DNA from 3 places in the Kitasatospora sp. NPDC085879 genome. Region 2 is predicted to be linked to each of the others. Evidence: riboswitches for the same ligand, from Rfam matches in the RefSeq annotation. Region 2 holds a riboswitch; each other region holds the start of a gene.
What was found. Region 2 has a riboswitch for thiamine pyrophosphate ahead of thiC (phosphomethylpyrimidine synthase ThiC). Riboswitches for the same ligand answer to the same signal wherever they lie in the genome.
Positions count from the first base shown of each region.

Region 1: another riboswitch for thiamine pyrophosphate. It lies ahead of AB0P35_RS39375 (cytosine permease); the one in region 2 lies ahead of thiC (phosphomethylpyrimidine synthase ThiC).
Region 3: another riboswitch for thiamine pyrophosphate. It lies ahead of thiO (glycine oxidase ThiO); the one in region 2 lies ahead of thiC (phosphomethylpyrimidine synthase ThiC).

Region 1 covers NZ_JBFBJZ010000115.1:2,849-12,011, reverse strand. Annotated here, with positions in the region: gene AB0P35_RS39400 (PP2C family protein-serine/threonine phosphatase) at 1-1,299, opposite strand, end outside; gene AB0P35_RS39395 (bifunctional DNA primase/polymerase) at 1,776-2,426, shown strand; gene AB0P35_RS39390 (DUF5926 family protein) at 2,628-3,608, opposite strand; gene AB0P35_RS39385 (ATP-binding protein) at 3,724-4,317, opposite strand; gene AB0P35_RS39380 (glycerophosphodiester phosphodiesterase family protein) at 4,546-5,292, opposite strand; gene AB0P35_RS39375 (cytosine permease) at 5,495-6,874, opposite strand; TPP riboswitch at 6,869-7,010, opposite strand; gene AB0P35_RS39370 (trypsin-like peptidase domain-containing protein) at 7,256-8,929, shown strand; tRNA gene AB0P35_RS39365 (tRNA-Ser) at 9,005-9,090, shown strand.
Region 2 covers NZ_JBFBJZ010000017.1:3,369-12,531, forward strand. Annotated here, with positions in the region: gene AB0P35_RS15370 (hypothetical protein) at 231-410, opposite strand; gene thiC (phosphomethylpyrimidine synthase ThiC) at 538-2,349, opposite strand; TPP riboswitch at 2,345-2,476, opposite strand; gene AB0P35_RS15380 (hypothetical protein) at 2,575-2,778, shown strand; gene AB0P35_RS15385 (flotillin family protein) at 2,938-4,410, shown strand; gene AB0P35_RS15390 (hypothetical protein) at 4,475-5,464, opposite strand; gene AB0P35_RS15395 (VC0807 family protein) at 5,520-6,233, opposite strand; gene AB0P35_RS15400 (ketoacyl-ACP synthase III) at 6,444-7,454, shown strand; gene AB0P35_RS15405 (glycosyltransferase family A protein) at 7,451-8,191, shown strand; gene AB0P35_RS15410 (class I adenylate-forming enzyme family protein) at 8,203-9,163, shown strand, end outside.
Region 3 covers NZ_JBFBJZ010000003.1:244,395-253,557, forward strand. Annotated here, with positions in the region: gene pknB (Stk1 family PASTA domain-containing Ser/Thr kinase) at 1-1,744, opposite strand, end outside; gene AB0P35_RS04350 (thiazole synthase) at 1,857-2,654, opposite strand; gene thiS (sulfur carrier protein ThiS) at 2,658-2,882, opposite strand; gene thiO (glycine oxidase ThiO) at 2,876-4,045, opposite strand; TPP riboswitch at 4,040-4,152, opposite strand; gene AB0P35_RS04365 (FAD-dependent oxidoreductase) at 4,221-5,423, shown strand; gene AB0P35_RS04370 (Rv2175c family DNA-binding protein) at 5,532-5,897, shown strand; gene thiE (thiamine phosphate synthase) at 5,897-6,541, shown strand; gene AB0P35_RS04380 (polyprenyl synthetase family protein) at 6,582-7,688, opposite strand; gene metF (methylenetetrahydrofolate reductase [NAD(P)H]) at 7,887-8,801, shown strand; gene AB0P35_RS04390 (hypothetical protein) at 8,886-9,163, shown strand, end outside.

The DNA of each region.
Region 1 (9,163 bases), on a different contig from region 2:
GTGCAGGCTCGGGCCGCAGCGGCGGGCCAGGCCCTCGGTGTAGAGCAGCAGCAGGTCGCCTCGGTCGGCGGTGAGCTCGACGCCCGGTGCCTCCCAGCAGCTGAGCACGCCGAGCGGCGCGGAGAGCGAGGTCTCGACGAAGCGGGCCTCGTCCCGGGTGACCAGGATCGGCGGGCAGTGGCCGGCGCCGGCCAGGGTGACCCGCCGCTCGGCGGGCTGCACCCAGGCGTACACGGCGGTGGCGGTGCGCGCCGGCTCGGTGGTCTTGAGCAGCAGTTCGAGGTCGCCGAGCACGGAGACCGGGTCCTCGCCCTCCAGGACGGCGTAGGCGCGCAGCGCGGCCCTGATGCGTCCCATCGCGGCGGCCGCGCCGGGGGCGGAGGCGGGTCCGGCGCCGGGGCCGTCGCCGAAGACGCTGCCGACGGTCAGGGCGAGGGTGCCGTCGGGGAGTTCCACCGCGTCGTACCAGTCGCTGCCGGTGGCCTGCTCCAGGCCGGGGGTGACGCAGCGGGCGGCCAGCCGGATACCGTCCAGCACCGGCAGGCGGTCCGGCAGCAGGCCGCGGCGCAGGGCGTCGGTGGCCCGTCGGGAGCGGTCGGCAGCCAGCTGGCCGGCCAGCACGGGGGCGGCGAACTCGCAGTAGCGGAGCAGGAGTTGCTGGCGGCGTCCGCTCGGTTCGGCGGGCTCGTCGTAGAACCAGGCGGCGGCGCCGAGCGGGCCGTCCTCCGGGGTGCCGAGCGGCAGCGCGAAGCAGGCGCCGAGGCCGAGCTGGGCGGCGACCTCGCGGAAGCGCGGGCCGACCGACGGGTCGTCGGCGAGGTCGGCGATCAGCAGCCGGCCGCCGTCGCCGGCCCGGCTGAGCAGCCCGGCGAACGGGCCGTGTTCGACCGGCACCGTCTCCAGGGCGCCGATGCCGGAGCGGTCGAGACCGAGGCCGACGGCACGGCCGGCACCGCGCGCGGTGGTGGTGATCAGGCCGCGCCGGGCGCCGAGCAGGGCCGCACCGGACTCCAGGACGGCGGCCAGCGCGGCGTCCAGGCCGCGTGCACGGGCGAGCAGTTCGGTGTGCTCGTGGAGGCTGGTGAAATCGGACAGCCATCCGGCCAAACGGTCCTGCAGATCGCCGTCGGTGTGGTCGGCGAACTCGTCGCCGAAGAAGGCGGGCAGCGGGAGCACCGGCGCCAGGACGGCCGCCGCGGGCGACGTCCCGCAGGACGCTGCCGGGGCCGCCCCGCACGCCGCCGTGCCGGGCAGCGCCGCGCCGCTCACGGCCAGTCCGCTCGGCTGGGCGTCGGTCATGTCGCAACTCCCCACATACTGGTACGTGTCACGCAGGACTCCCGAGACCGGACAGAACGAGTGCTATCTCACTGTTCGGCAGCAATCCACCACTTGTACACAGGCCGATCGGGGCATGTCCATAAGCGTGACGCGGTCTCTCCCGACCGCTCGCGCGCGTCGTCGCGTGCGGCGCCGGGTGCGCCGGGGCGGGCCCGCGGCGGCGCCGTGCGGCTGCTCGGGCTGACGCTCGGTCAACCTGCGGTCCGGATCGTATGCTTCCGCCTCGCGACCGCTCCCCGGCCGGGGGCCGACTCACTCGTACGGTGGAACCGGCGGCCCACAGCGCGCGTCCATCCGGCCGTATGAGGGATTCTCGTTCCAGGGGCCGCGCGGCCGGGAGCCTCCGGGCGCCTCCCCCTCCCTCGTCTCACACCGCCCGCGCCCCGCGTCGGCGGTCGTCCTGATCCCACGGTCGCGGAGAGGAACGAGCGCCCATGCGTCGGATGCAGTTGCGGTGGCCGGGGAGCCGCCGACGGGAGCAGGGCGCGCTGCTGTTGGCGGCGCTGGAGGCGGCGGACCGCGGCTGGCCGGTGGTACCGGGCGCGCGCGCCGTCCGCGGGGTGTACGGCCCGTGCACCTGCGGCGAGGCGCGCTGTCCGCTGGCCGGGGCCCACCCGCACGACCCGCCGCTGGCCGCGGCCACCACGGACGGCCGCATGGTGCAGTGGTGGTGGGAGCACCGGGCCCCGGGCGCGCCGGTGGTGGCCGCCACCGGGCGGTCGCTGTGCGCGGTGAGCCTGCCGGCCGCGGCGGGGGAGCGGGTGCTGCGGTACTTCGCGGACGTGGGGGTGCCGGTCGGTCCGGTGCTGGCGTCGCCCGGGCGGTACGCGCTGCTGGTCGCGCCGTTCACGCTGGAGGACCTGGGCGGCCTGCTCGCCGAGCGGCCGTGGGTGCCCGGTTCACTGCGTTACCACGGGCCGGGCGGGTACGTCCTGCTGCCGCCCTCGCAGACCGGCGCCGGCGGGGTGCACTGGGTGTCGCCGCCGGCCGCGGACGCCCTGTGGCTGCCTCAGGTGGGCACGCTGCTGGAGGGGTTGATCGCGGCGAGTGCGGCCGAACCGGACGGCAGCCGACTGGCCTACTGAGCCCGGCGCACGACGGTGGCGCATCGGCGGCGCGGGGCGCCGCCGGGAATGGAAAATCCGGTCGCTGGCGACGGGGGATGCACCAGCGACCGGACTGTTTAAACAGTAACAAAGATCCGGCGGGGCGCCAATTTGTCCGCCCATGGCCGACCTGGCATTTTCGTCCCGCCCGGAGAAATGTGACCGGAGTCACATTTCCGTTCAGTTCAGGGTGATCTGACGGCTCACCAGGTTGGCCCGGGCCCGGCGCTCCTCCGCGGTCAGCGGCGCGGTCTCGGCCAGCGCGCCGGCCAGCCGCTCCGCGAACTCGGCCGCGGGCTGCTCGCAGTCCTTCGCCGAGAACTCCAGCGGCAGGTCCCACACCGGCACGGTCAGGCCGTGCGCCCGGAACGAGCCGACGAGCTTGGTGTCCTCGCCCAGCGAGCTGAGGCCGGCCGCGGACAGCCGCGCCAGCGCGTCCAGCAGCTTCTCCTCCGGCACCGTCATGACCCAGCGCAGGTGGTTCTTGTCCGGGGTGCCGCACCAGTAGGCGGCGTCCACGCCGGCGACCTTCTCGGTCGGGATCACCGAGGCGTTGGCGCGCTCCAGCGAGGCGGCGACCTCGCCGGTCGCGGACTCGGCGTCGTCCAGCCAGAACTCGAAGCCGGTGTGCACGGTGGGGGCGAAGCCCGCCGAGGTGTCCAGCAGGTCCTGCAGGCGGCGGCCGCCCGGCACCGTCCGGCGGGACGGCACCGGGGTGCCCGGCTCGGTGGCGAGCGCCAGCTCCAGCGCGTCGGCCAGGTCGCGGCTCAGGTCGCCCGAGCTCGACTGGGTCTGCAGGCCCAGCAGGATCGAGCCGTCCGCCCGGCGCAGCGCCGGCCAGGCCAGCGGCAGCACCGTCGCCAGCGTCACCGACGGCACCTCACCGACGGCGCCCTCCGTCACCCCCGCGGCCAGCGCCAGCGGAGCGGTCGCGGCGGGCACCAGCTCGCGCAGCGCGACCCAGTCGGCCTCGCCCGCGAGCCCCTCGAACGGGCGGTGCACCAGCTCCTGCACGGCGTGCGCGGCCTCCCGGCCGTGGCAGGCCTTGTACCGGCGGCCGGAACCGCACGGGCACTTCTCGCGCGCACCGACGACCGGGATCTCGCCGGTGGCGGTGGCGGTGCTGGGCTGCGACGAGGACTTTGCGGCCTTCTTGGCCATGGTGCGGCTCCCGGGAACGGCGACAGTGCACCCGCAGCCTACTGAGGTTCCCGCCCCGGCCCGGCGCGGACGCACCCGGCACACCGGCGCCCGGCGCCCGCTCCGCCCCGCGCGCCTAGGCCGCCGGGTCGTCGCGCCGCTCCGGTCGCACCGGCAGGGCGGCCCAGACCGTCACCTCGCCCGGCGCGTCGCGTACCCCCCAGGCTCCGGCCAGCTTGCCGACGATGCTCAGCCCGCGCCCGCCGCGCGCGGTCAGCGAGGGGCTGGCAGGCAGCGGCCTGGTCGGCGCTCCGCCGTCGGTGACCTCGACCACCAGCCCGTCCGCGTGTGTCCACCAGCGCACCAGGATGCCGCCCGGATCCGCGGATTCCTCCGCCACCTCCGCGCCGCCGTGCCGGGCCGCCGTCACCGACCGGACGAGCACCGCGTCCACCATGTCGGAGGTCGTCCGCTCGACCAGTTCCGCGAGCTTTCCCAACGGACGCGCATACCGACAGGAATTGCTGAGCAGTTCGGAGAGGATCAGCACCGCGTCGTCGACGACCGGTTCCGGTACCGCCCGCGCACCGAGCTCCCGGCGCATCCTCCGACGTGCCGCTCCGACGCCGGCCGGACCGTGCGGCACCGCCATGGTCGACGAAGTCGGCCCTGTCTTTTCGGGCACAGCACGCGCCACCATCAACGCCACCCCCGGGACCTCCTTCAGCATCTGCCGAGGGATGGATGCCCCCAGGGAATGCGTCGGAAACGACCGTTCGGCGATCGTGGGCCGACATTTCCAGGGCCCGCGACTCACGGTATTCAACCACCGATAAACCGCTTACGGTCTGTTGTGAAAGTCCGAAGAATTGAGCGTTCTCTGAGCATCCGTCAGTAGTTCCGCGCCCCGCCGTGCGCTCCGTGCACATCCGCCCACCGGGGTCACAGGCTCACGAGCTCACCGGCCGAGCTGCGCCAGCACCTCGCGCGGCCGGTTGGTGATCAGCGCCTCCACGCCCAGCTCCAGGCAGAGCTCGACGTCCTCCGGCTCGTCGACCGTCCAGACGTGCACCCGGTGCCCGGCCCGCCGCAGCGCCGTCACCAGGCCCGGGTCGCGCCGCACCAGCTCGATGCCGGGCCCCGCGATGCCGGCACCGCCGGGCAGCGCCCTGGTCCTGCCGAGCACCGGCAGCCTGCGCTCCAGCAGGTACACCGTCGGCACTGCGGGCACCGCCCGGCGGACCCGGTGCAGCGACAGCTCGGAGAAGCTCATGATCCGGACGGTGGACTCCTCCGGAGTGCGCGGCAGCAGCCCGTAGTGGTCCAGCAGCCGCACCAGCTCCGCCTCGGTCCGGCCCGCGTACCGGGTCGGGTGCTTGGTCTCGATGGCCAGCTCCACCCGGCGGCCCGCCCCGGCGACCAGTTCGAGCAGGCCGGCCAGGGTGAGGATGCCGCTCGGCCGCGGGGTGTCCGGCGAGTGCCAGGAGCCGAAGTCCAGCTCGGAGAGCTGCGCCAGCGTCATCGCGGACACCGCGCCCCGGCCGTCCGAGGTGCGCCGGACGGTGCGGTCGTGCACGCACACCAGCCGGCCGTCGGCGGTCAGCCGGACGTCGCACTCCAGCCCGTCCGCGCCCTCCTCGATCGCCCGGGCGTACGCCTCCAGGGTGTGCTCGGGCAGGGCCGCGGAGGAGCCGCGGTGCGCGATGACCCGGACGGCCGAGCGCTCGGGCGCCGGGAGGCCGGAGTCCGCCGGAGCGGTGCGGCGGATCTTCTGAGTGTCCACATCAACACCCTACGAGTGCGTAGATGTCCGATCGGATTCGGCACGGGAAACCCGTGGTGAACACCTCCGTCCGGCGGTCGGCGGCACCGGACGGAGGCCGTCGTGCCCTCGCGGGCCCGTCCGCTCAGTCCTCGGCGCGGGCCGGCCGGCGGGCCGTCAGCGGGGTCAGCGCCCAGGTCGCCAGCGCGGGCACCAGGAAGCCGAACAGCGAGGCCGAGGTCCACGGCTGCGGGGTGAAGCCCACCGCCGACTGCAGGCCCTGCCAGAAGTCCGTCCACCAGCCGGCGACCGCGGTCGGCGCCAGGAACTGGTAGGTGGCGAAGCCCAGCGCCCACGGCAGCAGCATCAGCCAGCGGGCGGGCGCGTCCTGCCCGGTGTTCCAGCCGTTCCGCCCGGCACCGAAGAAGTAGTCCACCGCGAGCACCGCCAGCAGCGGCACGAAGACCGCGCCGATCAGGTAGAGGAAACTCGCGTACGTGTCGTTGAACTCGCCCTCCTGGACGCGCAGCGCCAGCAGCGTCACCAGCGCGCCGATACCGCCGGTGAGCAGCCGCCGGTCCACCTTGGGCAGCAGGTTGTGCACCGACATCGCGGTCGAGTAGACGTTGGCGAAGGACTGGTCGGTCTCCCGGATCACCAGCACCAGCAGGAAGGCCCAGCCGGCCGCGACACCGGTGAACGAGGAGAAGATCTTCGAGCTGTCGCCGCCCGACTGCAGCAGCGCGATCAGGCCGAGCACGTAGCACCAGACCTGCGCCAGCGAGTAGCCACCGAAGGTGCCCCAGTAGGCCGAGCCCGGGGTGCGCGCGTGCCGGGTGTAGTCCGCGGCCAGCGGCACGAAGGAGATCGACACCGCGATGATCGCGTCGGTCGCCGACAGGAAGCCGTCCCAGTTGCCCGCACCCGGGTCCGGGAAGCCCTGCCGGGCCAGCTGGACGGTGAAGTACACCATCGCCACGCCGACCGCGATCGCCACGTACTTGCGCAGCACCGCGATCGAGCCGAGCGGCCAGATGGTGAGCACCGTGGTCAGCACGCCGGCCACCAGCACGAACAGCCAGCGCCAGCCCTGGGTGCCGGCCACCGTCTGGGCGCCGCCCGCGATCACGATCAGCTCGAAGACGCCCCAGCCGATGCACTGCAGGATGTTCAGCGCCGTCGGCAGGTAGGAGAGGCGGGTACCGAACAGCCCGCGCAGCACCGCCATCGCCGGGGCACCGGTGCGGGCGCCGATCAGGGCGGCCACGCCCAGCATCGCCGTGCCGATCACGGTGCCGGTGACGATCGCGGTGACCGCGGCCGCGAAGGACAGCTCGTGGCCGGGGGCGCCGAGCACGGTGGCGGCGCTCTGGAAGCCGATCAGGCTGACCCCGAGGTTGGCCCAGAGCGCGAACTGGGCGCGGAGGTCGAGCGTCCGCGGCGGGGCGGTGTCCAGGACGAGCGGCGCCTCGACGCGCCGGCCGGCCTCGACATCGGGAACAGGGGCAGGCGAAACAGCCGTCATGGCCGGAACTCCCTACGCCGGCATTACCCGGACAGGTTCAGGCGGTCAGCGCCCCCTCGTCCGGGCCCGGGCTCCGCCCGGCCGGTCGATCGGCGCACTCTCAGCCTGGAAGGTCCAAGCTCCCGCGTGTTCAGATGAGGACGACAGGCTAACGGGCCTCGCGCCGGACGCCAAGGCCCGGACGCCCGCGTTCCGCATCGCGGGACCGCGGGCCGCCGGCCGCGTGCCGCGGCCGCGCACACCCGCTCCGGCGCAGGTCGGGCGCATCCTGTCAGGGACGCCTAAGGATTCTTAGATGTTCTTCAGGAGGCTCCTTACGGCAACCGAATCAGCCATGCGAAACACTATGGGCCAAGGATCTGTCAGCTATGGAGGTCGTCCGTGAGCAACGAGCACGCGAGTGGGTCCACCGGGCCGCAGGAGGAGCAGCAGCTGCCCTCCGGCGAGCCCCGTACGGTGGGTCCGGCTCCTGACACCGCGGCGGCCGACGGGCCGCCGCCGGTCGTCGAGTCCGCGCCCACGCTCGCTCTCTCCAAGCTGAGCGAGCCGGCCCCGGCCGCGCCGTCGTACGGCGACGCGCCGCCGCCCGCCGCGCCGGCCGCGCCCACGTACATCGACGCGCCCCCGCCGGCAGCCCCGGCGGTGCCCACGTACATCGACGCGCCGCCGCCGGTGGTCGCGGCCACCCCGGCCCAGCCCGGGCACGCCAACCCCTACGCGGCACCGGCCGCCGCGGGCACCGACCCGTACGGCACTCCCGCGGCCCCGCCGCCGGCCGGGCCCACGCCCCCCGGCGAGGTGCACCACCCCTTCGGCGCCGGCCACCCGGTCGGCGGCTGGGGCCACCCGACCGGCGGCCCCGGCGGCGGCAACCCGGGCGAGCCCGGCGGCCCCGGCTACCCGTACCCGTACCCGTCGGCCGGCGGCCCGGCCCCGCGCCGCAAGCGCGGCGGCATGATCGCGCTGATCGCCGCGGTCGCGCTGGTCGCGGGCGTGGCCGGCGGTGCCATCGGCGCCGCGGTCACCGGCGACGACAGCTCCGGCGGCGCCACTCGCACCAGCACCACCGTCAGCGTCAGCGACAGCCGCAAGGTCACCGACCGCGCCCCGGACTCGGTCGCCGGCATCGCCGCCAAGGCGCTGCCCAGCACCGTCACCATCAAGGCGCAGGGCTCGCAGGAGTCCGGCACCGGCACCGGCTTCGTCTTCGACACCGAGGGCCACATCCTCACCAACAACCACGTGGTCGCCCCGGCGGCGTCCGGCGGCAAGCTCACCGTCAAGTTCTCCGACGGCTCGTCCTACAACGCCTCCGTGGTCGGCCGCGCCCAGGGCTACGACGTCGCGGTGATCAAGCTCGACAACCCGCCGAAGGACAAGCTCAACCCGCTGCCGCTCGGCGACTCCGACAAGGTCGCGGTCGGCGACGCCACCATCGCCATCGGCGCCCCGTACGGCCTCGAGGGCACCGTCACCACCGGCATCATCAGCGCCAAGGACCGCCCGGTCGCCTCCGGCGACGAGACCGGCCAGCAGGCGTCGTACATGAACGCCCTGCAGACGGACGCCTCGATCAACCCGGGCAACTCCGGCGGCCCGCTGCTCAACGCCTCCGGCGCGGTGATCGGCATCAACTCCGCCATCCAGTCCAACACCAGCGGCAACGGCCGGGCCGGCTCCATCGGCCTCGGCTTCGCGATCCCGATCAACCAGGCCAAGTGGGTCGCCGAGACGCTGATCAAGGACGGCCAGCCGGTGTACGCCATCCTCGGCGTGCTCCGCAACGACGACTACAAGGGCGACGGCGCCCAGATCCAGACCACCGCCGTCCAGGGCACCCCGGCCGTCACCCCCGGCGGCCCCGCCGACCAGGCCGGCCTCAAGGCGGGCGACGTCATCACCAAGCTCGGCGGCATCCCGATCGACAGCGGCCCGACCCTGGTCTCCGAGATCTGGACGCACAAGCCCGGCGAGAAGGTCGAGGTCGAGTACACCCGCGACGGCAAGGCCGCCAAGACCACCGTCGTCCTCGGCGAGCGCAAGGGCGACAACTGACCCCGGCCGAGGACACTCTGGGCCGGAAACGGAGTGCACCGAACCCGCTCCGACCCGTTAGGCTGACCTCCGCCAGGAGGGTTGCCCGAGCGGCCTAAGGGAACAGTCTTGAAAACTGTCGTGGCCTTGCGTCACCGTGGGTTCAAATCCCACACCCTCCGCGTGTGAGGAAGAAGTACCAGCTCAGGGCGGGTACCGACTTCGGTCGGTGCCCGCCCTCGGCGTTGGGCGGGC
Region 2 (9,163 bases):
CGCGCGTGGCCCAGAAGGGTCGGCGTCCTCACAAGCGGCCCAAGAACACGGCTGAGCAGGCATATCGGATGCGGTGGCGCTGAAGAGCACGGCCGCACACGTCGGCTGAACGGCTCCTGCCGACGCGCCACCGGCGCGGACCAGGCCGTCCAGCCATGCCCGGCGGCGGGTGAGCACGGACGGTTGGCGGTTCACTCGTCGTCCGCTTCTCCGCGCAGATACGCCTGATGTCACGCGCGACCGGCGCCGCACCACCCGAGTGCAGCGCGCCCTTGCCCCGAGACCCGGGCCGGGCGGAGCTCGAAGAGATTCGCCGGCTCTTCGACGGCCAGCTCGTCCACTGTGATGCCCTCGGCTGTGGCCTGCTCACGCAGACAGACCTCAACGCCGTCCGGCACCTGAATGGACATGCGGACACCGCGCGCCTGCGCAGGAGGGCCGGAGCTCGGCGGAGACAATCCGGCCGCCCGGTAGGCCTGTACAGCGAAGCGCCGTCCCGGAAAGCGAAAGTCGCTCGGGACGGCGCTCGTCTGTAGGTCAGTCAGCCAGCGGCAGGTAGACCCGGTTACCCTGGGCCGCGAACTCCTCCGACTTGGCCTTCATGCCCTCGACGGCCTCCGCGTCGTACTCGGGCTCGGGCGCACCGTCGCCGTACTTCTCTGTGATGGTTCGACTGATCTTCATCGAGCAGAACTTCGGGCCGCACATGGAGCAGAAGTGCGCGGTCTTGGCCGGTTCGGCGGGCAGCGTCTCGTCGTGGAAGTCGCGGGCGGTCTCCGGGTCGAGGGCCAGGTTGAACTGGTCCTCCCAGCGGAACTCGAAGCGCGCGTCGGAGAGTGCGTCGTCCCAGGCCTGGGCGCCGGGGTGGCCCTTGGCGAGGTCGGCGGCGTGGGCGGCGATCTTGTAGGTGATGACGCCGGTCTTGACGTCGTCCCGGTTGGGCAGGCCCAGGTGCTCCTTGGGCGTGACGTAGCAGAGCATGGCGGTGCCCCACCAGGCGATCATGGCGGCGCCGATGCCCGAGGTGATGTGGTCGTAGCCGGGTGCGACGTCGGTGGTGAGCGGGCCCAGGGTGTAGAACGGCGCCTCGTCGCAGATCTCCTTCTGGAGATCCATGTTCTCCTTGATCTTGTGCATCGGGACGTGGCCCGGGCCCTCGATCATCACCTGGACGTTGCGCTCGCGGGCGATCCGGCCGAGCTCGCCGAGCGTCTGCAGTTCGGCGAACTGGGCCTCGTCGTTGGCGTCGGCGATGGAGCCGGGCCGCAGGCCGTCGCCGAGCGAGAAGGTGACGTCGTACGTCGCCAGGATGTCGCAGAGCTCTTCGAAGTTGGTGTAGAGGAAGTTCTCCTTGTGGTGCGCCAGGCACCAGGCGGCCATGATCGAGCCGCCACGGGAGACGATGCCGGTCTTGCGGCGGGCGGTCAGCGGCACGTAGCGCAGCAGTACGCCGGCGTGCACGGTCATGTAGTCGACGCCCTGCTCGCACTGCTCGACGATGGTGTCGCGGTAGACGTCCCAGCTGAGGTCCTCGGCCCTGCCGTCGACCTTCTCCAGGGCCTGGTAGAGCGGCACGGTGCCGATCGGCACGGGGGAGTTGCGCAGGATCCACTCGCGGGTGGTGTGGATGTTGCGGCCGGTCGAGAGGTCCATGACGGTGTCGGCGCCCCAGCGGGTCGCCCAGGTCATCTTCTCGACCTCCTCCTCGATCGAGGAGGTGACGGCGGAGTTGCCGATGTTGGCGTTGATCTTCACCAGGAAGTTGGTGCCGATGATCGCCGGCTCGACCTCCGGGTGGTTCACGTTGACCGGGATGACGGCCCGGCCGCGGGCGACCTCGTCACGGACGAACTCCGGCGCCAGGCCCTCGCGGAGGGCGACGAACTCCATCTCGGGGGTGATCACGCCCTGCTTGGCGTAGGCGAGCTGGGTGACGGCGGCGCCGTCGCGGCCGCGCAGCGGGCGGCGCGGGCGGCCGGGGAAGACGGCGTCGAGGTTGCGCAGGTTCCCGCCGCGCGGCGAGGTGTGCTTGATGCCGTCGTCCTCGGGGCGGGCCTCGCGGCCGTCGTACTCCTCGACGTCGCCGCGCTGGCGGATCCAGGCGTCGCGCAGGGCGGGCAGGCCGCGCCGCACGTCCGGTTCGTAGGAGGAGTCGGTGTACGGGCCGGAGGTGTCGTACAGCGGGACGGTGCGGCCGTTGGTGAGGAGGACCTCGCGGTACGGGACGCGGAGGTCGGGGCGGCTGCCCTCGCGGTGGGCCTTGCGCCAGGCCGGGGTGGGGTAGCCGGTGGACGCGCTGCTGACGCCCCGGCCGGAGGCAGACTGCGGCTGTGCTTCAAAGGTGGTCATCAGACCCTCTACTCCCTACGCCGGCATTACCCGGTCAGGTTCCTGCGGTCGGCGCAGCGGTCGGTCCGTGTACCGCGGACCTTTCAGCGCCCTCTCAGCCCGGTGCTCCGAGCTCCCGTTGGTCGCAGGCGGATGCCTGCAACAAGACGTCAACACCGTAGCGGCCACATCGGGGCAGGTCCAGACGGGTTCCGGCCAGTGGACGGGCGCGGCAGACTGGCGGGCATGGTGGGCAACACAGGGCGGGTGACCGGCCGGACGGGGCCGGGGCTGGTGGGCGAGGTGATGGTGTTCGTCCCCGAACGGCGGGGGACGGAGGCCTTCCTGGCGTACCCGGCGGTGCCGGGCGAGGAGCTGGCGGTGGGCACTCCGGTGGTGGTCGTGGAGTACCAGCCGCCGCGCACGGTGTACGTGGCGGCGGTCCTTTGACGCAATCTTGACGCGTTCCTGGGCGAATTGTGGGCGCCGGGCCCTTCCGTGGCGATCTCGGCAGGCGCAGAATCTCCTGCTGCCGCCGGCTTCCGCGCCTTCCTGCACATCAGAGCGCAGCCACGGGACGCCGGCGTGCGCCGAAGGGGGAATCAGCCGATGCTCATCGGCATCGCGGGGGCCGTCGTGGCCTCCATCGTCGTCCTTGTCGTGCTCTTCAGGCTCATGTGGCGGGTCGCCGAGCCGAACGAGGCACTGATCATCTCCGGTTCCCGGCACCGCTCGGAGGGTGTCGCGGACGGACTCGGATTCCGGATCGTCACCGGGCGCGGCACGTTGGTGCTGCCCGGTGTGCAGGTGGTGCGCCGGCTCTCGCTGGACCTCAACGAGGCCGAGCTGGACGTCGAGTGTGTGACGTCGCAGGGCATCCCGGTGCACGTCAAGGGTGTGGTGATCTTCAAGGTGGGCGACGATCCGGTGTCGATCGCCAATGCCGCGCGCCGCTTCCTCGACCAGCAGAAGATGATGGGCCACCGGGTCCACAACGTCTTCGCCGGCCATCTGCGGTCCATCGTCGGCGGGTTGACGGTCGAGGACATGATCCGCGACCGCGAGCGGATGACCGGGGAGACCCGGGCGGCGTCCGGCAGCGAGATGGAGAAGCTGGGCCTGATCATCGACTCGCTGCAGATCCAGGAGATCCTCGACCCGACCGGCTACATCAAGAACCTCGCCGCCCCGCACGCCGCCGCTGTGCAGCGGGACGCCCGGATCGCCGCCGCCGAGGCGGACCGCCGGGCCACCGAGGCCGAGCAGGAGGCGTTCGCCCGCAAGTCCGAGGCCACTCGCAACTCCGGTATCCAGCAGGCCGGTTACCAGGCCGAGCTGGAGACGGCGCAGGCCCGGGCGCTGCAGGCAGGTCCGCTGGCGCAGGCCGCGGCCCGGCAGGAGGTCGTCGTCCAGGAGACCAAGGTCGCCGAGTTGGAGGCGCACCGCAAGGAGCAGCAGCTGCAGGCGGACGTCCGCAAGCCGGCCGACGCCCGGGCGTACGAGACCCGGACGAAGGCGCAGGCCGACCGTGACGCCCGGATCTCGGCGGCGGAGGCGCTGGCCCGGGAGACCGAGCTGAAGGCCGCGGCCGAGGCGAACCGGGTGAAGATCGCCGCCACCGCGGAGGCGGAGGCCACCAAGGCCCGCGGTCTGGCTTCGGCCGAGGCCACCCGGGCGACCGGCCAGGCCGAGGCGGCGGCCGCGGAGGCGAAGGGCCTGGCGACGGCCGAGGCGGCCCGGGCCCTCGGTCTGGCCGAGGCGGAGGCGATCAAGGCGCGGGCGGCGGCCCTGGCGGAGAACCAGGAGGCGGTCGTCGCCCAGCAGTTGGCGGAGAACTGGCCGGAGATCGTCCGGGCCGGTGCGGAGGCCTTCGGCAATGTGGAGCACATGGTGCTGCTGAACGGCGCCGAGGGCATGGGCGAGATGATGGCCAAGGCGCTGACCATGGGCGGGACGGGGCTGGGCCTGGCCCGGCAGTTGCTCTCCGCGATGGGCCAGCAGCAGCGTCCGGCCGAGCCGGTGGCCGCCGCCGAGCGTGCGGTGAGCCGGGCGATCCCCGTCCAGGAGGGCGCGGAGTCCTGAGCACGGCGGCAGCCCGCCCGGCCGCGGTGTGCGGCGGGGCGGGCTGCTGCGCGGGCGGAGCCGGTCAGGGCCGGTCAGGTCGGTAGGCCTCGGCGAGGGCGGTGAAGACGGCCTTCGGCCGGCGGGTGCCGTTCTCCAGGGCCACCACCCCGTAGGAGCCGAGGTCGAGGTCGTGGGCCGGGTCCTCGGGGCGGTGCGGGGCGCGGTAGCCGGCCCAGGTGAACCAGAAGGCGGCGTCCACGCCCTCCTCCTCGAACACCGGCAGCAGCTCCCGCAGGTGGCGGGCCTGTTCCTGCTTGTCGCGGACGAGCCCGGGGCGCACCGCGGGCGGTTCCACGGAGCGGTCGATGACGTCCCAGCCGAGGCCGCCGCGGTCGGCGGCGCCGGCGTAGGTGCAGCAGCCGAACTCGGTGACGGCGACGGGCTTGCCGTGGGCGAAGTGGGCGCGCAGCTCGTCCCGGTAGCGGGCGGCGTTGTGGGCGTCCCGGTAGGCGTCGACGGCGACCAGGTCGAAGGGTGTCCAGTCGATCCGCTCCCAGACGCCGGAGGCGTAGGTGATCCGGCCGCCGAACTCGGCGCGGCAGGCGGCGGCGGTGTCGGCGAGGAAGGCGTTGAGCCGGGCGAGCACGGCGGGCATGGTCTGCCAGGTCTCGGGGCGGAAGAGGGCGGCCATCCGGTCGCCGAGGCCGGCGCCGGGCAGCAGGCCGTCGGCGAAGAGGGTGAGTTCGCAGCCGAGCACCAGGACGACCTCGGCGCCGGCCGCCCGGAGCTGCTCGGCGCGGCGGGCGCTGTCCAGCAGGACGGGCCGCATGGCCTGCTCGTCCAGGCCGCAGGGAAAGGGCGCGAACCAGATCTCCAGGCCGTGCTCGGCGGCGTACTCGGCGGCGAGGGCGATCCGCTGCGGGTCGTCGCCGGTGATCCGGACGGCCGTGCAGTGCAGTTCCTCGGCGATGGTGCGCAGTTCGGCGCGGGCCTCGGCCGGGTCGAAGTGCGGCCGGGAGGACCCTCCCGCGGGGGTGAAGCCGGTGTCGTAGTTGATGCCCTTGGCGCGCATGGCGGTCGTTCCCCCGGGTGTGCGGTGCGGCGGTCGGTGGTCGGTGCGGCCGGGGTCACTCGGCGTCGGCGACGACCTGGTGGGCGATCCGCTCGGCGAAGACGTTGCCGGCGAGGATGCCGACGCCGATCGCGGCGACCAGGAAGACGGTGCCGAGCCAGGCCATGGTCTCGACCGGCACGGTGTAGGCGCCGACGACCCGGGCGATGCACTCGGCGACCAGGGCGGTGCCCCAGACGAGCGAGAAGTTGCGCTCCTGGCGGCGGAAGGCGGCCGAGCCGTCGGCCAGCCGGTCCCAGGCGGCGGCCCGGGCGGCGATGCCCTTGACGATGAAGGGCTTGAGGCCGGCGGTCATCAGCGGGCGGCGGCCGAAGGCCGAGACGATGATCGAGATGCCGATGACGCTGCTGATCGCGCCGTCCTTGGCGAGCATCAGCCGCGGGTCGCCGCTGAGGGCGGAGAGCGCGATGCCGGCGGTGTTGACCACCAGCATGAGCAGGGCGAGCGCGTTGAGGGTGCGCTCGCGGAGCAGTCCGACGGCGGTCCGGACGGCCGGGACGGCGCTGGAGAGGGCCAGCGAGGCGACCAGGCCGAGGCCGAGCGCGCTGTGGGCGGCGAAGTAGACGCCGAGCGGGACGGCGACGTCGACCGCGAGCGGCTTCAGCGCGTCGAGCTTCGTCGCGGCGGCCTCGCTCCGGCCGTTCCGGCCGGTCTGCCCGCTCTGCCCGGTCTGCTCGTCGATCGCCGCGGTGGTGGTGATGGTGGCCATGGTGTCCGCTCCCCTGTCGGTGGTGCCCGGTCTTCCCGATGCATCGAGAATCCCGCGGACGGGGGTTCGCCCGGCAGTGTCGGCCGCACCGGGATCCGCATGACGGATGTCACGGCCGGATCCCAGCAGGGAGGTTGGGGGTGATCGCCGGTCAGGCCTGAGTACGGGTACTCAGGCCGCGGGTGCCCGGGCACCGGGAGCATGGCGGGCATGGACCTTCGATTTCCGAGCGTGGGCATCACCGCGGTGGGCGCCGGCCTGCCGGCCCGGGTGCTGACGTCGCAACAGCTCCAGGACGAGGTGGTGGCCGGCAGCGGACTCCGGCTCCCCGACCGGATGTTCGAGAAGGCCACCGGCATCGTCACCCGGCGGTTCGCCGCCGACGACGAGTACGCCTCCACCCTGGCCCTGGCCGCCGCCCGGAACGCCCTCGACCGTGCCGGCCACCACCCGCTCGACATCGACCTGTTGGTGTACGCCTCCGCCACCCGGGACGTCTGCGAGCCCGCCACCGCCCACCTGGTGCAGGCCGAACTCGGATCCCGCGCACACGCCTTCGACGTCTCCAACGCCTGCAACAGCTTCCTCAACGGCATCGACGTGGCCCGCGCGATGATCCTCGCCGGGCGGGCCCGCCGCGCCCTGGTGGTCACCGGCGAGACGCCGAGCCGGGCGATGCGCCGCGACCCGTCCGGCCTCGCCGACTTCCGGGACGGCTTCGCCGGCTACACGTTCGGCGACGCCGGCGCGGCCGTGGTCGTCGAACCGGTCGAGCGCGGCGGCATCCTGGACGTGGAGACGGAGACCGCCTCCGAGCACTGGGCGGTCGGCGGCATACCCGGCGGCGGCTCGCGACACCCGCGCGGTGACGAGTACAGCTACTTCCGCGGCGGGGGCAAGGAGTTGCGCGGGGTCTTCGAGAAGATCGGCGGCGACATCCTGACCCGGGTGGCGGCCCGAACCGGCCTCGGCTGGGACGCCTACGCCCGGGTACTGGTCCACCAGGTGACCGTGCCCTACCTGGAGCGCTTCGTGGAACTGACCGGGGTGCCGGCCGAGAAGCTGGTGCTGACCGTGCCCGAGCTCGGCAATGTCGCCAGCGCCACCCTCGGCGTCCAACTCGACCGGATCCACGGCGGACTGGCCTCCGGCGACAAGGTGCTGATGGTCGGGCTCGGCGGCGGCGTCAGCCTGATGACGATGGTCTGGGAGGTGCCGTGACCGCGCTCTGGGTGGTCGTCCCCTCTTACCGCGAGGAGGCCAGGATCGGCGGCACCCTGCGCGCCCTGGCCGCGCAGCGGGACACCGACTTCACGCTGCTGGTGGTGGACAACGCCTCCGACGACCGGACGGTCGCGGTGGTCGAGGAGTTCGCCGCCGGGGCGCCGTTCCCGGTGCACGTCCTGGTGGAGCCGGAGAAGGGCGTCGGCTGCGCCGTCGACACCGGGTTCCGGCACGCCATCGCGCAGGGTGCCGAGCTGCTCGCCCGCACCGACGCCGACTGCCTGCCCGAACCCGGCTGGACGGCCGCCGCCCGCGCCGGGATGCTCGCCTCCCGCGGACTGGTCTGCGGCCACATCACCGCCCGCCGCGACGAGCACGGCCCGGTCGGCCGCCGGGTCTTCCGCGCCCTGGTGGTGACCGGCGCCTTCTTCGGCCGGATCCGCCCCGCACACCACCGCCGGCACGGCTACCTGGTGCCGTACCGGATGCACGCCGGCAACAACATGGCGGTCACCGCGGCGCTGTACGAGGCGGTCGGCGGCATGCCGCGCCGGCCCTCGCCCACCGACCGCACCTTCATCAACCGGGTCCGCCGGCACACCGGCGCGATCGTGCAGCGCCGCGACATGGTGGTGCAGAACTCCACCCGCCGGATCCGCGCCTACGGCGTCCTCGGCACCGCCCGCTGGTACCTGGAGCGGGGCAGCGGCGGCCGTTCCGTCGACCCTCGATGAAGGAGCCGGACGTGCTCGACCACCTCACCCGGGTACTGCGCGAGGGCGCCGACCGCCCGGCCGTCCTCGGCTGCACCCGCAGCGGCGCCGTCCGGGTGCGGGCCCGCTGCGGCGAGATCGCCGACCTCGCCGACCGGTACACCGCCGCGCTGCACCACGGCCACGGGCTGGCCGCCGGGGACACCCTCGGCGTCGCCGTCCGCCCGGGCCCGCGCGCCCTCGCGCTGATGCTCGCCGCCCACCGGCTCGGCCTGCGCGCCGCCGTCCTCGACCCCACCGCCGGCCCGGACGTACTGCTCGCCCGCCTCGAACTGGCCCGCCCGGCCCTGGTCGTCGCCGACGCCGCCGCGCAGGCCGTGGCCGGCTGGGCCCGCGGCCTCGCCCGCCGCGCCTCGCTGGAACTGCCCAGGCTCGACGCCCTCGGACCGGTCGCGACCGTCGGCCCGCGGCGCCCCGGCTGCGCGCCCGCCCTGCGCACCCCCGGCGGCCGCCCGCCCGCGCCGTACGACGGGGACGGCGACGCGGTGATCGTCTTCACCTCCGGCACCACCTCGGCCCCGCGCGCCGTGGTGCACACCCGGGCCTCGGTCGCCGCCGGGATGCGCGCCGTCACCTCACTCGTCCGCCCGCAGGCCGGGCAGGCCGTGCTCGGCGGCACCTTCTTCGTCCTGGTGCCCTCGCTGGCGGCCGGTGCCACCGTCGCCCTGCCCGCCCGCTCGCCCAAGGTGCTCGGCCGGCAGGTCCGCCGCCTCGCGCCCGCCGAGACCTATCTGACACCGCCCCAGCTGCGCGGCCTCGACCACCTCACCGGCCGGGTCTGGACGGGCTCCGCGCCCGCCTCCGCCGAGCTGCTGCGCCGCGCCAAGCAGGCCGGCGCGACCGAGGCCTGGGGCGTGTACGCGCTCACCGAGCTCTTCCCGGCCGCGGCCGTGGAGGAGACCGAGAAGTCCGCCTTCGACGGCGACGGCGACC
Region 3 (9,163 bases), on a different contig from region 2:
ACAGCCCGAAGTTGATCACCACGGTGCTGCCCTGCGGGCGCGGGGTGCCCGCCTTCGGGGTCTGGCCGGACACCTTGCCGGTGCCGAAGAGGTTCAGGCCGGTGCTCTGCACGGTGAACCCGGCGTCCGTGAGCGCCTTCGTGGCGTCGTCCTTGCTCAGGCCGACCACGTCGGGCACCGGCTGCATGCCCTTGCTGACCACCAGCGAGACCGGCGTGTTCGGGCTGACCGAGGTGCCGGCGTCCGGCTCGACGCTGATCACCGACCCCTTGGGCACGGTGTCGTCGAACTCCTCGCTGGTCGTCCCCGGGGTCAGCCGGGCGTCGGTCAGGGCCTTGCGCGCCTCGTCCACCGGCAGCCCCTCCACGGACGGCACCGGCACCCGGTCCGGGCCCTTGGAGAGCACCACCTTCACCGGGTCGCTCTTGCGGGCGCGCGCCCCCACCCCGGGATCGGTGGACAGCACCTGCCCGGCCTTGACGGTCTCGCTGAACTGCTGGCTGAACGCGCCGCGCAGCCCCGCCTTGTCCAGCGTCGTCACCGCCTGCGCCTCGGTCTGCCCGAGCACGCTCGGCACCGTCGCGTACAGCCCGTCGGAGAGCAGGTACGTCGCGCCGCCGACCAGCACCAGCAGCACCGCGACGACCGCGCCCCAGATCAGCGGGGCACGGGAGCGCGGCGGCCGCGGCGGGCGCCCCGGCCGGGTCGGCGCCGTCTCGTCGTACGGCCGCGGCTGGGTCAGCAGCTCGGCGGGCACGTCCAGCACGCTGGTGCGCTCCACCGGGCGGTCCACCACCGCGGTGACCTCGCCGGTCGGGTACTGCGGGGTCGGCCGGGTCGAGGCCGGCGGCTCCGCGTCCAGCTGCGCCGGGGTGAGGGTGCGGCGGGCCCGCTGCAGCGCGGCCAGCAGCTCCACCGCGTCCCACGGGCGGGCCTCCGGGTCGCGGGCGGTCGCCGCGGCCACTATGGCGTCCAGTTGGCGGCCCACCCCCGGCGCGGACGCCGAGGGCGGCGGGACGTCCTCGTTCAGGTGCCGGTAGATCACCTGCATGGCGTTCTCGCCGGTGTGCGGCTTGGCGCCGGTGAGCATCTCGTACAGCAGGATGCCGGCCGCGTACACGTCGACCCGCTGGTCGGTCGGGCCGTCCTGGCGGATCTGCTCCGGGGCCAGGTACGACACCGTGCCGAGCACCGTGCCGGTCGAGGTGGTGCTGGTGACCGCCTCGCCCGCGCCCTCCGTGCCGGTCAGCAGCCGGACCAGGCCGAAGTCGGCGACCTTGACCATGCCGTTGTCGGTGATCAGCACGTTCTCCGGCTTGACGTCCCGGTGCACCAGGCCGGCCCGGTGCGCGGCGCCGAGCGCCGCCAGCACCGGCTCCAGGATGTCCAGCGCGGCCCGCGCCGACAGCGCCCCGCGGTCGCGCAGCAGGTCGCGCAGGGTCCGCCCGGGCACGTACTCCATGGCCAGGAACACCGCCCGGCCGTCCGCCCCCTGGTCGAAGACGTTCACCACGTTCGGGTGGGAGAGCCGGGCGACCGCCTTGGCCTCGCGGATGAACCGGCCGGTGAACTCGTTGCCGCCGTCCGCGGCCAGCGCCGGGTGCATCACCTTCAGCGCGACCACCCGGTCCAGCCGGGTGTCCGTCCCGCGGTACACGGTGGCCATGCCCCCGACGGCGATGCGCCGATCCACCCGGTACCGGCCGTCGAGCAGGGCACCGATCAGGGGGTCGTCGAGCGTCATGTCCACCCGAGGAGTGTAGGGCGCAGGGGTGACCGCGGGCCCCGGACGCACCGCCCGGGGCCCGGTTGTGCCGATGTTGAGACATGCCGTCCGCGAACGGCCGGCCGGTGGGTCAGAACGCCGGGTGTTCGCGGGTGTCCAGGTCCGCGCGCCCGGCCATCTGCGAGGACGCCTCGGCGTGGAACCGGCGCGGGATCCGCCCCGCCCGGTACGCCAGCCGGCCGGCCTCGGTGGCCCGCCGCATCGCGTCCGCCATCAGCACCGGGTCCTGGGCCCGCGTCACCGCCGAGGCGAGCATCACCGCCGAGCAGCCCAGCTCCATCGCCAGCGCCACGTCGGACGCCGTGCCGGCGCCCGCGTCCAGCACCACCGGCACGCCCGCACTCTCCACGATCAGCTGGAAGTTGTGCGGGTTGCGGATGCCCAGGCCGGAGCCGATCGGCGAGCCCAGCGGCATGATCGCCGCGCAGCCGACGTCCTCCAGCTTCCGCGCCAGCACCGGGTCGTCATTGGTGTAGGGCAGCACCGTGAAACCGTCGTCGACCAGCGTCTCCGCGGCCTCCAGCAGCTCGATCGGGTCGGGCAGCAGGGTCCGCTCGTCCGCGATGACCTCCAGCTTCACCCAGTCGGTGCCGAGCGCCTCCCGGGCCAGACGGGCCGTCAGCACCGCCTCGCCGGCGGTGAAGCAGCCCGCCGTGTTGGGCAGCACCCGGATCCCGTTGCGGGTCAGCACGTCCAGCACCGAGCCCTGGGTCGCCGCGTTGACCCGGCGCATCGCCACCGTGGTCAGCTCGGTGCCGGACACCCGCAGCGCCTGCTCCAGCACGTCCAGGCTGGGGGCGCCGCCGGTGCCCATGATCAGACGTGAGGTGAACGTCGAGTCCGCGATCGTGAACAGGTCGTCGGCCATCGGTCAGCCTCCCTGGACGGCGGTGAGGATCTCCACCCGGTCGCCCGCGCCGAGCACCGTGGCCGGCCAGGAACCGCGCGGCACCACGGCCTCGTTGAGCGCCGCCGCCACCCCGGTGTTCGCGGCGGACACCTCCGCCACCACCTCGGCCAGCGTGGTGCCCGCGGGCAGCTCCCGCGGCTCGCCGTTGACGGTCAGGGGGACGGCCGCCGGTTCGGTGTTCAGCATGCGAGGGCCTTCGACTGGAAACGGTCGGGGGAGAAGCGTTCGGGGGAGAACGGAGCGGCGAGCTCCGGGACACGCCCGGTCGCCAGGTACTCGCCGACCAGGTCGGCGGTCACCGGCGTCAGCAGCACCCCGTTGCGGTAGTGGCCGGTCGCGGCGACCAGCCCGGGCAGTGCGGTCGGGCCGATCAGCGGCGCGTTGTCGGGCGAGCCCGGACGCAGCCCGGCACCGGTCTCCACCAGCGGAAGCTCCGTCAGCCCCGGCACCAACTCGTGCGCGTCGCGGAGCAGTTCGTAGACCCCACCGGCGGTCACCGTGGTGTCGAAGCCCTGCTCCTCGCTGGTCGCGCCGATCACCAGCTCGCCGTCCGCCCGCGGCACCAGGTAGATGTGCTGCCCGCGCACCACCGCCCGCACGTTGCGCGACAGGAACGGCCGGTACGCCGGCGGCACCTGCAGCCTCAGCACCTGGCCCTTCACCGGCCTGACCGGCGGCAGCACACCCTCCGGCAGGCCAGGCAGCAGGTGGCTGCGGCAGCCCGCCGCCAGCACCACCCTGTCGCCCGCGAGCTCCTCGCCGCCGTCGGTGCGCACCCCGGCAGCCCGGCCGTCCTCGACCAGCAGCTCGGCCGCGCTCGCCCGGTGCAGCACCACCCCGGCCCGCTCGCAGGCCGCGACCAGCGCCCGCGCGAGGCGCCGGCCGTCCACCTGGTGGTCCCCGGTGACCAGCAGACCGCCGCGGACGCCGGGCGCCAGCATCGGCTCCAGCCGGCGGCACTCCCGCCCGGTCAGCCACTGCGAGTCCAGACCCAGCCGGCCCTGGAAGGCGTGCAGCTCGCGCAGCTCCTCGCGGTCGTCCGCGTCCAGTGCCACCGCCAGCGTCCCCGTCCGCCGGTACCCGGTGTCCAGCCCGGTCGCCTCCGTCAGCTCCGCCGCGAACGCCTGGTACCGCTCGTTCGACGCCATGCCCAGGCGCAGCAGCGGCTCCTCGCCGTACTGCAGCTCCGTCACCGGCGCCAGCATGCCCGCGGCCACCTGCGCCGCACCGCCGCCGGGCACAGGATCGACCAGGGCCACGGCCAGCCCGCGCTGCGCCGCCCGCCAGGCGACGCCGAGCCCGATGATGCCGCCGCCGACCACCAGCACGTCTGAATGGGACCGTGCCACGTCGCTGATTCTCCCTTCGCCGGCATGACCCGGATCAGGTTCGGACGGTCGCGGGCCGCTCCAGCCCGCCTCTCAGCCCGGTGCACCGGGCTCCCGTGTGGTGTGCACCCACCATAACGCCGGGTGTCGCCCACCCCGAAAGGGCGTACACGGGCTGGACATCCCGGCCGATAGGGTGGCCGCCGTGGCAGAGCTGAACCGCACCGAAAGCGTCCTCGTCGCCGGCACCGGCATGGCCGGCGCCCAGTGCGCCCTCGCACTGCGGCAGGGCGGCTTCCGGGGGCGGCTCGCGCTCGTCGGCGACGAGCCGCACCGCCCCTACGACCGGCCGCCGCTCTCCAAGGACGTCCTGCTCGGCAAGACCGACAGCACCGCCTTCGACATCGACTGGGAACAGCTCGGCGTCGACCTGCTGCTCGGCCGTCGCGCCACCGGCCTCGAACCCGGCGTCCTGCACACCGACGCCGGCCCGCTCACCCACGACGCCCTGGTGATCGCCACCGGCGCCGAGGCGGTCACCCTGCCCGGCGCCGCCGACGCCCGCCTGCTGCGCACCCTCGACGACGCCCTCGCGCTGCGCGCCGACCTCACTCCCGGCACCCGGCTCGCCCTGGTCGGGGCCGGCTGGATCGGCGCGGAGACCGCCACCGTCGCCCGGCAGCTCGGCTGCCACGTCACCGTCGTCGAGTCCGGGCCCGCCCCGCTGCCCGGCGCACTGCCCGCCGAACTCGGCGCGCTGATGGCCCGCTGGTACGCCGACGCCGGGGTCGACCTGCGCTGCGGCACCGGCGTCGCCGCCGTCGAACCCGAAGGCCTGCTGCTCACCGACGGCGAACGGATCGCCGCCGACCACGTCGTCGTCGGCATCGGCGCCCGCCCGGCCACCGGCTGGCTGGCCGGCTCCGGTGTCGCCCTCGACACGGCGGGCGCCGTCCTCGTCGACGAGCGGCTGCGCACCGCCGCCCCCGGTGTGTGGGCGGCCGGCGACTGCGTCTCCTATCCCTCGCGACGCGCCGGCACCCGGCTCGCCGTCCAGCACTGGGACCACGCCCTGCAGTCCGGCGCGGCCGCGGCCGCCTCGCTGCTCGGCTCGGACACCCCCTACGACCCCGTGCCGTACTTCTGGTCCGAGCAGTTCGGACGGATGGTCCAGTACGCCGGCCGGCACGCCGACGCCGACGACCTGCTCTGGCGCGGCAGCCCGGACGAGGCGTCCTGGTCGGTGCTGTGGCTGCGCGGGGGCGCCCCGGTCGCGCTGCTCGCCGTCGACCGGCCGCGGGACCTCAACCAGGCCAAGCGGCTCATCGAACGCGGCACCGTGCTCGACCCCGTCCTGGCCGCCGACCCGGCCGTCCAGCTGAAGGCCGCGGCCGCCTGACCGCGGAGGGCGACACCGGGCGGCCGTCCGGTCACGATCCGTCATCGGTCCCGGGCCGGCGGGGTGGGCTGCGTGCGCTGGGGGCCCGGCAGGTGGCAGTCTGGTGCCGTGAGTGAGATCGATCCCAAGATTGACGCCCTGGTCCCGGCCTGGATGTACCTGCCCGACATCTCCGAACTGTGGGGGGTGCAGGTCACCGAGGTCCGCAACATGGTGAAGGCCAACACCCTGCTGGCCGTCCGCCGCGGCGAGAACAAGTCGCTGCAGGTGCCGGCCGCCTTCATCACGCCCGATGGCACGGTCAAGCACCTGATCGGCCTGCTGACCGTCCTGCGGGACTCCGGCTTCAGCGACGAGGAAATCCTCGAGTGGCTCTTCACCGAGGACCCGTCGCTGCCCGGCAGCCCCATCCAGGCCCTGCACGAGAACCGCGCCACCGAGGTCAAGCGCCGCGCCCAGGCGATGGCGCTCTGATGGCCGACCCGCGGGAGCAACTGGCCGACGCAAGGCTCTACCTCTGCACCGACGCCCGCCGCGAGCAGGGCGACCTCGCCGAGTTCCTCGACGCGGTGCTGGCGAACGGCGTCGACATCGTCCAGCTGCGGGACAAGGGCCTGGAGGCCCGCCAGGAGCTGGAGTACCTGGAGGTCTTCGCGGACGCGGCCCGCCGGCACGGCAAGCTCTTCGCCGTCAACGACCGGGCGGACGTCGCGCACGCCGCCCGGCCGCCGGTGCTGCACCTGGGGCAGGACGACCTGCCGGTGCCGGCGGCCCGGGCGATCCTCGGCGAGGACGTCCTGATCGGGCGCTCCTGCCACGCGGAGGCCGAGGTCGACGCGGCGATCGCCGAGGCCGGCGTCGACTACTTCTGCACCGGCCCCGTCTGGCCCACCCCCACCAAGCCCGGCCGGCCGGCCCCCGGCCTCGGCCTGGTGTCGTACACCGCCAAGGCCGTGACGGACCGTCCGTGGTTCGCGATCGGCGGCATCGACGAGACCAACCTCGACGAGGTCCTCGCGGCCGGGGCGCGGCGCGTCGTCGTCGTCCGCGCCATCACCGCCGCCGAGGACCCGGGCGCCGCTGCGGCCTTCCTGGCACGCCGCATCCGCAACGCCTGAGGGCCGGGCAGACCCACTCAGGGGCGGGTGCGACCGGACGTCAGTGCTTGCGGGTGGTGGCGGCTTCGGCGAGGGCCAGCAAGGTGGGGCGGGCCGGGCCGTCGGTGAGGGGGGCGGCGTCGAGGGCGGCGAGGGACTGCTTGAGGAGCTCCTCGATGCGCTGCTCGACGCGGTCGGCTGCTCCGCTCCGCTGCACGAGGTCCCGCAGGACGGGGATCTCCTCCGCCGTGAGGTCGGCCGCGCCGAGCCGCTCGTCGAGGTGGCGGGCGTCCGCGGGGGCCAGCCCCCGCATCGCGTGGGCGACGAGCAGGGTCCGCTTGCCCTCGCGGAGGTCGTCCCCGGCGGGCTTGCCGGTGACGGCGGGGTCGCCGAAGACGCCGAGCAGGTCGTCGCGGAGCTGGAAGGCCTCACCGAGCGGCAGCCCGAACGCCCCGTAGGCCTCGACGAGTTCGGGCCCGGCGCCGGCGAGCAGGGCGCCGACCTGGAGCGGCCGTTCGATGGTGTACTTCGCGGACTTGTAGTGCAGGACGGTCTGCGCCCGGTCGATCGCCCCGGCGTCGGCGGAGTCCCCGGCGACGGGTTCGAGGACGTCCAGGTACTGGCCGACCATGACCTCGGTCCGCATCAGGTCGAAGACCGGCTTCGCGGCCCGTACCGCGGCGTCCGGCAGCCCGGAGGCCTGGAAGAGCTCGTCGCACCAGATCAGCAGCAGGTCGCCGAGCAGGACGGCGGCGCTGGCGCCGTACTGTTCGCGGTCGCCGCGCCAGCCGCTGTCCCGGTGGAGGGCCTCGAAGCGGCGGTGGACGGAGGGCAGGCCGCGTCGGGTGTCGCTGCGGTCCATGAGGTCGTCGTGGACGAGGGCGCTGGCCTGGAGGAGTTCGAGGGCGGCGGCGGCGTTGGCGATGCCGGGGTCGTCGGCGGACCCGCCGGCGCCGCGCCAGCCCCAGTAGCAGAAGGCGGGCCGCAGCCGCTTGCCGCCGTCGAGGAGGAAGTCGCGCAGTGCGTCGGAGACCGGTCCGAGCTGGGGGGAGATGCCGGCGAGCAGGGTGCTCCGGCCGTCCATGAACGCGGCGAGCGCGGCGTTCACGCGGTCGCGCACGGCCTCCCGGTCGATCGGGTTGGTCGGCAGGCTGGTGGGGGAGGGCACGGTGGGACTCCGGATCACTGGGCTGACAATCAGACTATCCGGCGCCTGACCTGCCCCCGAATCGGTGCGCCGCCGTCCCGCCCCGCCGCGTCCGGCCGACGGAGCGTCGTGACCCCGTTCACCCGCTGTCCCACGTGCATGTCTCATTCAGTGGACCAGGTTTGGTCACGCTCCGCGGCGGACCGATAGCCTGCCAGCATGGCACTCGGCATCCCCTCCACCCGGACCGACCGCGCGCAGACCGTCCGGGATCTGCTGGCGGCCGGTGATCGGTCGTTCTCGTTCGAGTTCATGCCGCCGCGCAACGAGGCCGCCGAGCGCCGCCTGTGGGACGCGATCCGCCGGGTCGAGGCGCTCGACCCGAACTTCGTCTGCATGACCTACGGCGCAGGCGGATCCTCGCGCGGCCGGACGGTCAACCTGGTCGGCCGGATCGCCACCGAGACCACGCTGACCCCGGTCGCGCACCTGACCGCGGTCGACCACTCCGTGGCCGAGCTGCGCAACATCATCGGCCAGTACGCCGACGAGGGCGTGCGCAACGTGCTCGCGGTGCGCGGCGACCCGCCCGGCGACCCGATGGGCGAGTGGGTCCGGCACCCGGAGGGCGTCACCTACGCCTACGAGCTGGTCGAGCTGATCAAGGGGATCGGCGACTTCTGCGTGGGCGTGGCCGCCTTCCCGCAGATGCACCCGCGCTCGGAGAACTGGGACGAGGACATCCGGCACTTCGTGGCCAAGTGCCGGGCCGGCGCCGACTACGCGATCACCCAGATGTTCTTCGAGGTCGAGGACTACCTGCGGCTGCGCGACCGGGTCGAGGCGGCGGGCTGCACGACGCCGATCATCCCGGAGATCATGCCGGTGACCAATATCCGGCAGCTGGAGCGCTTCCCGCAGCTGTCCGGCTCGGACTTCCCGGACGGGTTGAAGGACCGGTTCCTGGCCGTCGCCGACGACCCGGACGCGGTGCGGGCGGTGGGCATCGACCACGCCACCGCGATGTCCGAGCGGCTGCTCGCCGAGGGCGCTCCGGGCCTGCACTTCATCACGCTCAACCACTCCACCTCGACCCTGGAGATCTACCAGAACCTCGGCCTGCACCGGCGCTGAGACCGGTCCTGTCACGGATGCGGTGGTGTTCCCCCGCAGCCTGTACAGTCGCCCGCACATGCGGGTGTGAGCGGAGGTAGCGGGATGGGCATCGGATACCTGCTGCTGTACGCCGCCCTCTCGGTCGTCGCGCTCTGGCTGATCGCCGAACTGCTGCTGCAGAACCGCGCCCCGGTGGTGTGGCGCGGAGTCGCCCTGGCCGGCTTCCTCACCGTCGTCGGCGGGATGCGGCTGCAGTCGGTGCTGGTCATCGGCGCCGGCGCGGCCGCCTTCGCGGTCGGCCAGTTCTTCGTGACCACCTCGGTCAAGCGCGGCTTCGTCGCCGGCTGGTCACTGCGCGGCCCGGACGGCGGTCTGCCCGG